3 regions of the Hymenobacter saemangeumensis genome follow, and region 1 is predicted to be linked to each of the others. Evidence: riboswitches for the same ligand, from Rfam matches in the RefSeq annotation. Region 1 holds a riboswitch; each other region holds the start of a gene.
The links. Region 1 has a riboswitch for S-adenosylmethionine ahead of ABD919_RS16275 (phosphoadenylyl-sulfate reductase). Riboswitches for the same ligand answer to the same signal wherever they lie in the genome.
Positions count from the first base shown of each region.

Region 2: another riboswitch for S-adenosylmethionine. It lies ahead of ABD919_RS04260 (O-acetylhomoserine aminocarboxypropyltransferase/cysteine synthase family protein); the one in region 1 lies ahead of ABD919_RS16275 (phosphoadenylyl-sulfate reductase).
Region 3: another riboswitch for S-adenosylmethionine. It lies ahead of metH (methionine synthase); the one in region 1 lies ahead of ABD919_RS16275 (phosphoadenylyl-sulfate reductase).

Region 1 is NZ_BAABGZ010000068.1:22,738-27,361, forward strand. It holds gene ABD919_RS16265 (NAD(P)-dependent oxidoreductase) at 1-225, opposite strand, end outside; gene rsmA (16S rRNA (adenine(1518)-N(6)/adenine(1519)-N(6))-dimethyltransferase RsmA) at 343-1,122, opposite strand; SAM riboswitch class I at 1,452-1,545, shown strand; gene ABD919_RS16275 (phosphoadenylyl-sulfate reductase) at 1,856-2,593, shown strand; gene cysD (sulfate adenylyltransferase subunit CysD) at 2,707-3,621, shown strand; gene ABD919_RS16285 (sulfate adenylyltransferase subunit 1) at 3,727-4,624, shown strand, end outside.
Region 2 is NZ_BAABGZ010000012.1:25,508-30,131, forward strand. It holds gene ABD919_RS04245 (hypothetical protein) at 71-385, shown strand; gene ABD919_RS04250 (hypothetical protein) at 467-886, opposite strand; gene ABD919_RS04255 (LysM peptidoglycan-binding domain-containing protein) at 1,070-1,357, shown strand; SAM riboswitch class I at 1,535-1,648, shown strand; gene ABD919_RS04260 (O-acetylhomoserine aminocarboxypropyltransferase/cysteine synthase family protein) at 2,033-3,358, shown strand; gene metX (homoserine O-acetyltransferase MetX) at 3,461-4,489, shown strand; gene ABD919_RS04270 (homoserine dehydrogenase) at 4,467-4,624, shown strand, end outside.
Region 3 is NZ_BAABGZ010000013.1:677,257-681,880, reverse strand. It holds gene ABD919_RS07165 (molybdopterin molybdotransferase MoeA) at 1-216, shown strand, start outside; gene ABD919_RS07160 (hypothetical protein) at 315-1,838, opposite strand; SAM riboswitch class I at 2,074-2,182, shown strand; gene metH (methionine synthase) at 2,255-4,624, shown strand, end outside.

The DNA.
Region 1 (4,624 bases):
AACGCGCACCTTGCTGCGCACCACCAGCCCATCGTAGGGAAAGGCGGCCAGCGCAGCCGGAATTTCGGCCGCCAGCAGGTCGGGGCAGTAGTTGATGCTGACGCCAATGGACTTGAACATCTGCCGCAGCGAGCGGTGCATCTCGTCGACCACCAGGCACACGCCGGGGGTACGTTTTTGGGGGGGAGCGCAGAACTTCTCCGTTAGTTGGTCGGCGGGTTGCATAAGCAGGGTAGGTTTGCGGCGAAGCTACAACAGAGTTAAAAGTTGAGTGGTAAAAGTTAGAATTCCGGGCGGCTTTTTAACTCTCAGCTTCCAACTTTTACCGGAATGTAAGGCCTCTCAAGCGCGGTTTTGGGCAACCCTATTGGTCAGGCCCACAAACTCGGCTACGCCCAGCTGCTCGGCCCGCTTCTCAAAAATTGGGTCGGTAGTGGCTTCGGCAGGCATGCCAAAGGGCTTGAGGGCGTTGCGCAGGGTTTTACGACGCGTCTGGAAAGCCTGCTTCACCACCTGGAAAAACAGCTTCTCGTCGCAGTCCAGCCGCTCGGTGTCGTTGCGCGTCAGGCGCACCACGGCCGACTCCACCTTGGGCGGCGGGTTGAAGACGTGGGGCGGCACCGTGAACAGGTACTCAATCTGGTAGTAGGCCTGCAGCAGCACGCTCAGGATGCCGTAGGTTTTGGAGCCGGGCGGCTCGGCCAGGCGCTCGGCTACTTCTTTCTGAATCATGCCCACCACCTCGCGCACCTGCTGGCGGTTGTTGAGCACCGAGAAAAATATCTGGCTGCTGATGTTGTAGGGAAAGTTGCCGATGATGGCCAGGGGCTGGCCCGGGAACAGCTCGCCCAGGTTCTGCTTCAGGAAGTCGGTGGCAAAAATCCGGTTTTCCAGGGCCGGAAAATGCTGGCGCAGGTAGGCTACCGACTCGGTATCGATTTCCACCACGCTGGTGGTATAAGCCGGGTTTTCGAGCAGGTACTGCGTGAGCACGCCCATGCCGGGCCCGATTTCGAGTACCTGCTTTACCTCGTCGGGCAGGCGCAGCGCCGCCACGATGTTGCGGGCAATGTTGGGGTCGGCCAGGAAGTGCTGGCCCAGGTGTTTTTTGGGTCTTACCACGGGGTTAGGCTAGCGCAGCTGGGGGTGCGGCAGCGGCGCAAAGGTAGGCCCGGGTAGCGCGGAGTTTCACGCCGCGGCCGTGGGGGCATCTGGTACGAATAGCCCGTGGTAAGGCGGATTTCCACTCCGCGCCTGCTGGGATTTTCGGCCGGGTTACTTAATTCTTCCTCGGCCTTTTAAAAATCTGTTTATCGGCCTTTAAATCTTGCTTACCTGTCCATTTAGCGGAATGGAACTCAGCTTTACACGGGCTTTTGGAAAGAATAATTTGCAATTCTGAAATTCCCTCCTTTACCTTTGTTGCATCAATTCTTCCCGAAAAAGGATTGTTTTTATACAGAGGCGTGGAGAGACAGGCTCGACGAAACGCCGGCAACCAGCAGCGACAGACTGCAACGGTGCCAAGTCCTGGACATATAAAAACAAGTTGCCGTGGAAACCTCCAACAACTCCCGCCTGCTCCCTGCCACCGCTTTCGCTGCCCAGCGAATGTGTTGTTGTATGCAGTGCCCGGCCGTCTGTATGACGCCGGCAGCGGCCGGTTGTTGAGCTGATTCCACTCCCCTGCCGTCTGGCCTGTAGCTGCTCCGCGCTGAACCCAGCGCCGGCTGCCCACGCCTGTTCCCGTCTATTTCCGGCATAGCCTGCCCGTCGCCGTGCGCTGCGCACGCCCGGGCTCCCCTCATCTGGCTTCTCCCAACTCCCACCCGGGCGGGCCGCATCCTTTTTCATCATGCAAGTAGCATCTCAGGTGCTGGTCGACGACCTGCGCCGGCAGCTGGCGGGGCGCACCGCGGCCGAAACCCTGGCCTTCGTGGCCGAGGCTTTTCCCGGCAAGGCCGTGTTCTCCACTTCATTTGGGCTCGAAGACCAGATTATCACGCATTTAATCTTCTCACAGGATTTACCCATCCAGGTGTTTACCCTGGACACGGGCCGCAACTTCCAGGAAACCTATTCCACCTGGAACAAGACCCTGCTGAAGTACGAGAAGCCCATCGTCCCCTATTTCCCGCGTCAGGACAGCCTGGAGCAATTGCTGCAGGCCAAAGGCCCCAACAGCTTCTACGCCAGCGTAGAAGCCCGCAAAGAATGTTGCAGCATTCGCAAGTTGGAGCCCCTGGCGCGGGCCCTGGACGGGCAGCAGCTCTGGCTGACGGGCATCCGGGCCGAGCAGTCGGCCAACCGCCAGCACATGCACGCCGCCGAGTGGGACGCCGGGCACCAGCTGGCCAAAGTACACCCGCTGTTCGACTGGACCTGGGACCAATGCCAGGACTTCGCGCGCGCCCACGCCATTCCCGTCAACCCCCTGCACCAGCAGGGCTTCGTGAGCATAGGCTGCGCCCCCTGCACCCGGGCCGTAGCCGCGGGTGAAGACTTCCGCGCCGGCCGCTGGTGGTGGGAAGACCAGTCGGCCAAGGAGTGCGGCCTGCACAGCACCGGCAGTAAAGAATTAGTTAAAAGTTGAGAGTTAAAAGTTAAAAACTCACCTGGCTTTTAACTCTTCACTTTAAAATTTTAACTAATTCCAAGGCCAACAACCCGTTGATTTTCAACTACCCGGCCATAATAATTATTCCGATGAGTGACATACCCTCTTTAGACTACCTCGACCGGCTCGAAGCCGAGTCCATTCATATTCTGCGCGAAGTAGCCGGGCAGTTTGAGCGGCCGGCCCTGCTTTTTTCCGGCGGCAAAGACTCCATCGTACTGGTGCATCTGGCCCTGAAGGCCTTCCGGCCCGGCCGATTCCCCTTCCCGCTGGTGCACATCGACACCGGCCACAACTTCCCCGAAGTGCTGCAGTTCCGCGACCAGCTGGCGGCGGGGCTGGGCGAAAAGCTCATTGTTCGCCGCGTAGAAGACACCATCAAAAAACAGCGCCTGCGCGATGCTACGGGCAAGTTCCCGAGCCGGAATGCCCTGCAGACCTACACCCTGCTCGAAGTCATCGAGGAGTTTGCGTTTGACGCCTGCATCGGCGGGGCGCGGCGCGACGAGGAGAAAGCCCGGGCCAAGGAGCGCATCTTCAGCATCCGCGACGAGTTTGGGCAGTGGGACCCCAAGCGCCAGCGCCCGGAGCTGTGGAACATCTACAACGGCCGCATTCAGCCCGGCGAAAACGTGCGCGCCTTTCCTATTTCTAATTGGACGGAGCTGGACGTGTGGCGTTACATACAGCGCGAAAACATTGCCCTGCCGCCCATCTACTTCGGCCACCCGCGCACCTGCGTGGTGCTGCCCAGCGGGCAGCTGCTGGGCCTGAGCGAGCACCTGCACCTCGACGACGACGATGAGATTGTGCAGCGCCAGGTGCGCTTCCGCACCGTGGGCGACGCCACCTGCACCGCCGCCGTGGAAAGCAGCGCCGCCACCATCGACGACATCATCGCCGACCTGCTGCAGGCCAAAGTGAGCGAGCGCGGCGCCACCCGCCTCGACGACAACATCTCCGAAGCCGGCATGGAAGACCGCAAGCGCAACGGGTATTTCTAAACACCTGGTTGTCATCTGTTTGTTATCAGTTGTCAGATTCGTTCTGACGGCTGATTTTCCAGAACAGGCGGACAACTGACAACGAACAACTGACAACTAAAACCAATGGACTTACTAAGATTTATCACCTGCGGCAGCGTCGACGACGGCAAGAGCACGCTGATTGGGCGGCTGCTGTACGACAGCGACTCGGTGTCGCTGGACGTGCTCGCGGCTATTGAAAACCGGCCGGCCGTGCACGGCGGCGTGGATTTGGCCCTACTCACCGATGGTCTGCGGGCCGAGCGCGAGCAGGGCATCACCATCGACGTGGCCCACAAATACTTCACCACCCCGCGCCGCAAGTTCATCATCACCGATGCGCCGGGGCACGTGCAGTACACCCGCAACATGGTAACCGGCGCCTCCAACGCCGAGCTGGCCATTGTGCTGGTAGACGCCCGCAGCGGCGTAATTGAGCAAACGCGCCGGCACACGCTGGTGGCCGCCCTGCTCGGCATTCGCCACTTTGTGCTGGCCGTGAATAAAATGGATTTAGTGGGCAACGAGCAGGCGGTATTCGAGCGCATCGTGGCTGACTACCAGGCCGTGACGCGCAAGCTGAACGTGGCCGACGCGGTAGCCATCCCGCTCAGTGCCCTGCACGGCGACAACGTGGTGCGCCGCTCGGCGCGGCTGCCCTGGTACGCCGGTCCCAGCCTGCTCGAGCACCTGGAAAGCGTGCCCGCCGCCCCCAATGCCACTGCCGACGAGCCCCGCTTCCAGGTGCAGTATGTGATTCGGCCCCAGCAGGCCGAGCTGCCCGACTACCGCGGCTACGCCGGCCGCATTCAGAGCGGCGTGTACCGCAAGGGCGACAAGGTAAGGGTGCTGCCCTCGGGCCGGGAAACCGAGATTGAGGCGCTGGAAGTGGGCCAGCGGGAAGTCGAAGCGGCCGTGGCGCCCCAGGCCGTGGTTATCCGCCTGCGCGACGACGTGGACGTGAGCCGCGGCGACGCCATCG
Region 2 (4,624 bases), on a different contig from region 1:
TTCCACGGCTTATGCAGCTGCAGAGCCAGGCTTAGCCTAGTGTTTTTTCGTTCACCATTCCCAGCGAGCCATGATACTGTTCAACCTACTCACGCTGAATGCCCAGCACGCCCAGGCTGCCACCCACCTGCTTCTAACCGAGCGCCTGGCCACCGATGTTTTCGTGGATGAGGCCATTGCCAACCACCGGCTTACCCCGGCGGGTACTGTGGGTACCCAACCACGCTACAGGGTAATTTTCCTAACCAAGGCACTGCTCTACCGGCAGATTGAAAGCCTGCTTAACCAGGAATTTCCCAACAACGACTTTCGTATTTATACCACTGCCGTTACGCACGTAAACGACGCAGAGGCCGAGCAAATCCGGGCCCTGCGGCTGGTGTAGGCTTACCCTTGGAACGTACGGGCATAAAAAAAGCCCCGTGCCAAGGTTGCGGCACGGGGCTTTTACGTGGATTTGTCAGCACTAATCCGCTTTGAGCAGCATTCGTGAGCCATCAGTACCAACCAGGGTGAGCTTGTCGTCGGTCAGGGTTTCTACCGTGAAAGTCATGCTGGTCGCCGAACCGCTAGGTGTGAGGGTAATGGTTTTGCCGGCCTGGTCGAAGGTGTAATTGCCGCTCATGGCGCCAGATGGCCGGGTCAGGGTGAAGGTGCCATTGGCGAACATCTGCAGGCGCTCTTCCTTCTGGTCGTCGGTCTGCTTTACTTTATCGCCGGAGGCATCGAGCTCTTTGCTGGTTTTCCATACTTTGCTATCGGTGCCGTAAAGCATGTTTACACCTTCCACCTTGCCTTTGTCGTTGCCACAGGAAATGGTGAGAAAAGACAGCAGCAGCAAAAAAGTTGCGAGGTAATGGAAAGGAGAAAAGGGCTTGGTTTTCATTGGAGAGGGCATAATTGTGTGAAAGGAAAGAACCGGTATGCTTCGGCTTTTCGGCTTACGTGAAGAAAAAAAAAGGGTTTTTCCAGAAACTTTGTTAATTTGCCCCCGTAAATGGGTCCGGTTCAGCCGCCGCACGGTGGAGGTTCAGTCGAATTTCTCTTCAATTTAACCAGAAGAAGACCCATGGGACTTTTTGATTTCCTCAATAACAAAGGCGAAGAAAAGCCCGTACAACCGGCCGCTCCGCAGGCAGCTCCAGGCGCTGGCACCGATTTTTTCGGAAATAACAAAACCGAAAACAATGGGACCACGTATACGGTTGTTAGCGGCGACTCGCTCTCTAAAATTGCTAAAAACCACTACGGCGACGCAGCCAAGTGGCGACAGATATATGAGGCCAACAAGGCCACAATCGGAAATAACCCTGACCACATTGAAATCGGCCAGGTGTTAACGATACCTAGTCTCTAGGTACTTTTTTGCAGAAAAAAGGTGAGAAAAGCCACTCTGTTTCAGGGTGGCTTTTTTGCGTTTATTGAGGAGAGATGAAAAATTCTCAGCTGCGTTGCTTGCGCGTTTCAATTTTTCTCTTCTACCTTTGCCCTACCTAATGGGTACTCTCCCGCTCGCGGCGGGAAAGTTTTTCAGATTTTATACAGAAGCGGCGAGAGACTAGGCTCCCTGACCCGCTGGCAACCATCGACCGCGCGAAAGGTGCCACGTCCTACCCACCAGCCCCGGCTGTAGTGGGAAATATGAAACGAGTGCCATGGCAAACTCCCCTGTTTCCGCTTTTTTCGTCCCCTCGTTGACCACTGTGCTGCGCACTATGGTAATGCCGGGATTTTGTGCTTTGGCTCCGTGTGGCCAGGCTGCTACTTCGGCACGCATGCGAATGTGCTGTTGTAGCCCGTGCTGTTGCTGCTAGGCTGATTCCGGCTTAGCCCCACCCCTACTTTCTGGTTTTATCGATGGCTGACCCTGGCAGCCGCAGGCCTTTGCATGGCTTGCGCTGCCCGCAGCCCTCCCAACAGCACGGGCTTTCCCTGGGGTTCTGATTGCGCACAAAAACAGCCTAAACAAGCTGTGAAGCGCTTTTTCCACCATCATTTCTTGGGTTTTTCCCTCTCTCAAACTCGCATCATCATGTCTAAGCAAGCCCTTCGTTTCGAAACCCTGCAACTCCACGCCGGCCAGCAGCCCGACCCCACTACCGGCTCCCGCGCCGTGCCCATTCACCAGACGACCTCCTACGTGTTCAAAAACGCGGAGCACGGCGCCAACCTGTTTGCCCTGAAGGAGTTCGGCAACATCTACACCCGCCTGATGAACCCCACCACCGACGTGTTTGAGCAGCGCGTGGCAGCCCTGGAGGGCGGCGTGGCAGCCCTGGCCGTGGGCTCGGGCCAGGCGGCACAGTTCATTGCGCTCAACAACATCCTGCAGGCCGGCGACAACTTCGTGTCGACCTCCTTTCTCTACGGCGGCACCTACAACCAATTCAAGGTGGCGTTCAAGCGCCTGGGCATTGAGGCGCGCTTCGCCGACGGCGACGATGCCGACTCCTTCGAAGCGCTGATTGATGGCAACACCAAGGCCCTGTACCTGGAAACCATCGGCAACCCCGGCTTCAACATTCCGGACTTTGAGCGCATTGCCGAAGTAGCCCGCCGCCACGACCTGCCCCTGATTGTGGACAACACCTTCGGCGCGGGCGGCTACCTGTTCCGCCCCCTGGAGCACGGCGCCAACATCGTGGTGGAGTCGGCCACGAAGTGGATTGGCGGGCACGGCACCAGCGTGGGCGGCGTGATTGTGGACGGCGGCACCTACGACTTCGGCAACGGCAAGTTTCCGCAGTTCACCGAGCCCAGCGAGGGCTACCACGGCCTGATTTTCAACGACGTATTTGGCAAGAACGGGCCGTTCGGCAACATTGCCTTCATCATCCGGGCGCGGGTGGAGGGCCTGCGCGACTTCGGCCCGGCCATCAGCCCCTTCAACTCCTTCCTGCTCCTGCAGGGCCTGGAAACCCTGAGCCTGCGCGTGGAGCGCACCGTGGAAAACGCCCTGCGCATTGCCGAGTGGCTGGAGCAGCACCCCCTGGTGGAGCGTGTGAACTACCCCGGCCTGGCCAGCAGCCCCTACCACGACCTGGCCACCAAGTACCTCAAGCGCGGCTTTGGCGGCGTGCTGTCGTTCGTGATTCGCGGCAGCAAGGAAGCAGCCTCGGCATTTATCGACAACCTGAAGCTGGTCAGCCACCTGGCCAACGTGGGCGACGCCAAGACGCTGATTATCCAGCCCTCGGCCACTACCCATCAGCAGCTTTCCGAAACCGAGCAGCTGGCGTCGGGCGTCACGCCTACCCTGCTGCGTCTGTCGGTCGGCATCGAGCACTTCGAGGACATCCGTGCCGATTTGGAGCAGGCCTTTGCGGCGGTGACGGTGGAGGAGCCGGCGCTGGCCTAGTGCTTTTTCACCGCAGAAGACGCGGAGCCTTTCGCAGAAGAAGCGCAGAAGACAGAACAGCTTCTGCGCTTCTTCTGCGGTGAAAATCAAACAGAACACGCTATGAAAGACCAACTTTTTGAGCTTCCCAGCCCCTTTCTGCTGGAATCGGGCGAGGAGCTGCCGGGCGCGCACGTCGCCTTCCGCACCTGGGGCCGGCTGAACGAGGCCCGCGACAACGTGGTGTGGGTGTGCCACGCCCTGACGGCCAACGCCGACGTGCTGGCCTGGTGGCCCGGCCTGTTCGGCCCCGGCTGCTTTTTCGACCCCGCCGACTGGTTTATCGTGTGTGCCAACGTGCTGGGCTCCTGCTACGGCAGCACCGGCCCAACCGATACCAACCCGGCTACTGGCCGGCCCTACTACCAGGCATTCCCCCTGCTTACCATCCGCGACCTGGCCGCGGCCCACGAGGCCCTGCGCCAGGACCTGGGCCTGACGCGCATCCACACGCTGATTGGCGGCTCCCTGGGCGGGCAGCAGGCGCTGGAGTGGGCCGTGCAGCAGCCCGAGGTGTTTGAACATCTGGTGGTTATTGCCACCAATGCCCGGCACTCGGCCTGGGGCATTGCCTTCAACGAAGCCCAGCGCCTGGCCATTGCGGCTGACCCCAGCTACCAGGCCGGGCAGCCCGACGGCGGCGACGAAGGCCTGCGGGCCGCCCGTGCCGTGGCCCTGCTCAGCTACCGCGGCTACGAGGCCTACGCCAGCTCGCAAACCGACCCCGACGACAGCCGGCTGCTGGGCCACCGGGCCAGCTCCTACCAGCGCTACCAGGGCGACAAGCTGGTGGCCCGCTTCAACGCCTACAGCTACGTGGCCCTGAGCCACAGCATGGACAGCCACCACCTGGGCCGCGGACGCGGCGACATCGCCACGGCGCTGAGCGGCATCCGGGCCCGCACGCTGTTGCTGGGCATTACGTCCGACGTTCTGTTTCCGCTGAGCGAGCAGCAGGAGCTGGCCCGCCACATTCCCGGCGTAATGTATGCCGAGCTGGACTCGCGCTACGGGCACGACGGCTTCCTGCTCGAAACCGCGGGCATCACTCATTTTTTAGAGCTGTTTTATGTACCAACCTTCGCTCACTGACCTGACCGAGCCCGCCAAGCTGCGCGTAGGCCTCATCGGCTTTGGCTGCGTGGGGCAGGGCTTTCATACCATTCTCAGCCAGCTGCCGGAAGCGGAGCTGGTAGTAGCCCGCATTGCCGTAAAAACCCCGGGCAA
Region 3 (4,624 bases), on a different contig from region 1:
TTGCTCACGGAAGAAGTGGTGTTCAGGCCCCAGCTGAGCTACCTGCTGCCGGTGCGCCTGCACGTCGATGCCCAGGGCCGGCGCCTGGCCACGCCCCGGCCTACGGGCGGCTCCGGCGACCTGGCCGGCCTCATCGGGGCCGATGCTTTTGTGGAGCTGCCGGCCGGGGAAAGCGTATTTCCGGCCGGCTCAGCCTGGCCGGCGTGGGAGATATAGCCACATGGCAGGCCCGCTTGTAGCTGCCTCAACCAGCCCCAAGCCCGCAGCTTGGCTCGAGCGCTGGACTTACCAAGTGGTTTGTAGCGGCAGAACCGTCATGGGCGCTTGTTTGACTCGATATTAACCGCTTCTGCCAGGAAGCTCATTGTGCCCTGCTGATTGGTTAGCAGGATGCCGCCAAGCTGTGCTTTGGCGCCCGCCGTGCCCGTGATGTAGGCTCTGCCAGCGGCCAGGCTGATGCTGCTTCCTCCCTGCAACCCGCTGCCGCTGCCGGTGATGGTCCAGGCCTCCTGCGGGGCCGGGCCGTCATCCAGGTACTTGGCAACGAAGAGCTGCCCATCCTTGGCTCCGGTTACCAGCAGCGCGTTTCCGCTGACGGCAATGCTGTTGCCTCGTCCTACGCCAATGTTTTTGGCCCAGGCCAGCGTTGCCGTACTGCCAGCGTCGGTGTACTTGGCCACGAACACCTCCCGGTTGGGCGCCGGGCTCAGGCCCCGGAGGGTAACGCCATCGAAGCGAACCCGCATGGAGCCGGCAGGCGCAATCCAGTCGTTCTGAACGTAGCCCGTTACATACACGCTGCTGCCGCTCACGGCCAGTGCCTGCCCGGCATCGGCGTAGGTACCACCGCCGTACCTGGCCCAGGCCTCGGTAGCGGTGGCACCCGCATCAAGGTACTTGACCAGGAACATGTCCTGGCTTTTCTCCGGGCCAGCGGCCGCGGCCATCACCGGGCCGTGTGGGTTATTCTTGCGAAACTCCGGGTTTCTGCGCCCTTCTCCTCCGGTAACATACACATTGCCCCCGCTCACGGCAATACCCTGGCCCTCATCGGGCCCTTCACTGCCCCGTAGCATGACCCAGCCGACCTTGGCCGAATCCCCTGCATCGACGTACTTGGCAATGAAAGTATCCATCTCATTGGTACCAATCCATTGTTTGGCCCGGCTAAGGCCCTGCATCCGGTTCGGGCCAAAGCGAAATGGCGGGGAAGTGGCAATGCCCTCCACCGAGCCGGTGAGGTACACATTCGGGCCATCGATGGCGATGCTGCGGCCGACGTCGAGGCCGGGCCCGCCCGCCGCATAGGCCCAGTTGACCCGGGCCGTCGGCCCCGCATCGGTAAGCTTGGCCACCAGCACATCCTGAAAGTTAACGTTTACCGGAGCGGCCAAAACGATGCGGCTGAAAAGCCCTTGCATTGCCTCGGGCGCCTCCTGCGTTGGCGTACCGGTGCCAATCTGGCCCGTCAGGTAAATACTGTTGCCGCTCACCGCGATGCTGTGGCCGGTGTCGAAGCCGGTGCCGCCGCCCCCGTAGGCCCATATCCAGCGGCCGGTGGCGCTGCTCCACTTGGCCACGAATACGTCGGAGCCCCCCGCACTTGTCAGCTGGGTTGTGCCAAAGCGGACGGTTCCCTCAAAGCCCCCCGTCACGTAAACATTGCCGGCTCCATCCGTGGCCGTAGCCAGGCCCTTGGGCCCGGCCCCTTGCAGGCTGACGACGTTGACAACCCGCCGCCAGGCCGGGACCTGGGCAGCAGCAGATGACGACAGCAGCAGGCCCAGCCACAGCAGGCACAGCCCCGGCAGAATGCGGCTCAAAGCATGAGTATCCATGAAGAACAAGATAGGAAACGAAGTTGCGGCGCTCTCGCCAGGGTTTACAGTACTCAAAGCCTGCATCGCCAGTATTGCTGGAACTCAGGCCAACGCAGGCAGGCTCATACTATTATGCTCCCGGCTGGCCAGCCAGCCGGAGCGGCCTTGCTTTGGGGCCGGGGCAGGGCACAAGTTAGCCAAAGAGAGCCCCGCCCTAGTATGTTTCCCAAGCCCGGCCGTATCTTCGCCGTCGCTGCTATCCAGAAAGACCGAGGGACTGGGCCCGACGACGTCTTGGCAACCTATCGAGAGTAGGTGCCAACTCCCATTTCACCAAGCCCTTAGGTGAAAGAAGATGACAGCCGGAACCGTGCCTTGCCGCGCGGGTTTCTTTCTGGATGCACGCGCCTACGCCGTTACCTGACCCGAAAGAAATGTCCCACGCCTCCCCCACCGCCCTGCCCCACGCCCTGCCGGCCCCGGCCCGCCTGCCCGAGCTGCTGCGCCAGCGCCTGCTCATCCTCGACGGCGCCATGGGCACCATGATTCAGCGCCACCCCCTCACGGAGGAAGACTTCCGCGGGAGCCGCTTTGCCGACCACCCCCGCCCCCTGCGCGGCAACAACGACCTGCTGAGTCTCACCCGACCCGACATCATCAAGGGCATTCACGCCGAGTACTTCGCTGCCGGGGCCGACATGGTGGAAACCAATACCTTCTCGGGCACCACCATCGCCCAGGCCGACTATGGCCTGGAGCACATTGTGTATGAGCTGAACTTTGAGTCGGCCCGCCTGGCCCGTGAGGCAGCCGACGAGTACAGCACGCCCGACAAGCCTCGCTTCGTGGCCGGCGCCATCGGCCCCACCAACCGCACGGCCTCGCTCTCGCCCGACGTGAACCGGCCCGGCTTCCGCGCCGTCACCTTCGACGAGCTGGCCACCGCCTACCACGAGCAGGTGCGCGGCCTGGTAGACGGCGGCGTAGATGCCCTGCTCATCGAAACCATCTTCGACACCCTGAACGCCAAGGCCGCCCTGTTTGCGGTGCAGCAATTCTTCGACGAGGGCGGCCGGCCGGTGCCGCTGATGATTTCCGGCACCATCACCGACGCCTCGGGCCGCACCCTGTCGGGGCAGACGGTGGAAGCCTTCTGGAACTCCATCCGTCACCTGCCCCTGCTCAGCGTGGGCCTCAACTGCGCCCTGGGGGCCCAGCAGCTGAAACAGTACGTGGAAGAGCTGGCCCGCATCGCCGACGTGCACATCTCGGCCTACCCCAACGCCGGCCTGCCCAATGCCTTCGGCGGCTACGACGAGTCGGCCCAGGAATTTGCCGCCGTGGTGGAAGACTACCTCAGGGACGGCCTGGTGACGGTGGTGGGCGGCTGCTGCGGCACCACACCCCAGCATATTGCGGAGCTGAGCAAGCTGGCGGAGAAGTATAAGCCCCAGCCCCACCCCCCTACCCCCTCCCCTGTTGGGGAGGGGGAGCCCAACGGCAGTGGTACCGAACCGGCTCCCCTCCCCCGCAGGGGAGGGGTCGGGGGTGGGGCTACCCGCCTCGCCGGCCTCGAACCCTTCAACATCACGCCCAGCAGCCTGTTCGTGAACGTGGGCGAGCGCTGCAACGTGACCGGCTCCCGCGCCTTTGCCCGCCTCGTGCGCACCGGCGCCTACGAGCAGGCCCTGGCCGTGGCCCGGCAGCAGGTGGAGGAGGGCGCCCAGGTGCTCGACATCAACATGGACGAGGGCATGCTGGACTCGGAGCAGGTGATGACCACCTTCCTGCACCTCATTGCCTCCGAGCCCGACATCGCCCGGGTGCCGGTGATGATAGACTCCTCGAAGTGGAGTGTGCTGGAAGCCGGCCTGAAGTGCGTGCAGGGCAAGAGCATCGTCAACTCCATCTCCCTGAAAGAGGGCGAGGAAGCCTTTAAGGCGCGGGCCCGCACCGTGCGGCAGTACGGCGCGGCCGTGGTGGTGATGGCCTTCGACGAGCAGGGCCAGGCCGACACCCTGGAACGGCGCATTGCCATCTGCCAGCGCAGCTACGACATCCTGGTGAATGAGGTAGGCTTCCCGGCCGAGGACATCATCTTCGACCCCAACATCCTGACCGTGGGCACGGGCATGGAGGAGCACCGCCGCTACGCCCTCGACTTTATTGAGGCCGTGCGCTGGATTAAGGCCCACCTGCCCGGTGCCCTCACCAGCGGGGGCGTGAGCAACATCAGCTTCGCCTTCCGCGGCAACGACGTGGTGCGCGAAGCCATGCACTCGGCCTTCCTCTACCACGCCATCCGGGCGGGGCTCGACATGGGCATCGTGAACCCCAGCCAGCTGGCGGTGTACGACGAAGTACCAAAAGACCTGCTCGAGCTGGTGGAAGACGTGCTGCTCGACCGCCGCGACGACGCTACCGAGCGCCTCATCGACTTCGCGGAAACCGTGAAGCAGAAGGACAAGGTGGAAGTGGTGGCCGATGCCTGGCGCAGCCTGCCCGTGGCCGAGCGCCTGCAGCACTCGCTGGTGCGCGGCATCACCGAGTTTATTGAGCAGGACACCGAGGAGGTGCGCCAGCAGGTAGGGCGCCCGCTGGAGGTGATTGAGGGCCCGCTCATGGCCGGCATGAACGTGGTGGGCGACCTGTTCGGAGCCGGCAAGATGTTTCTGCCCCAGGTGGTGAAGTCGGCCCGCGTGATGAAGAAGGCCGTGGCGTATCTGGAGCCCTTCCTGCTGGCCGACAAGCGCGGGCAGGAACGGCAGACGGCCGGCAAGATTCTGCTGGCCACAGTGAAAGGC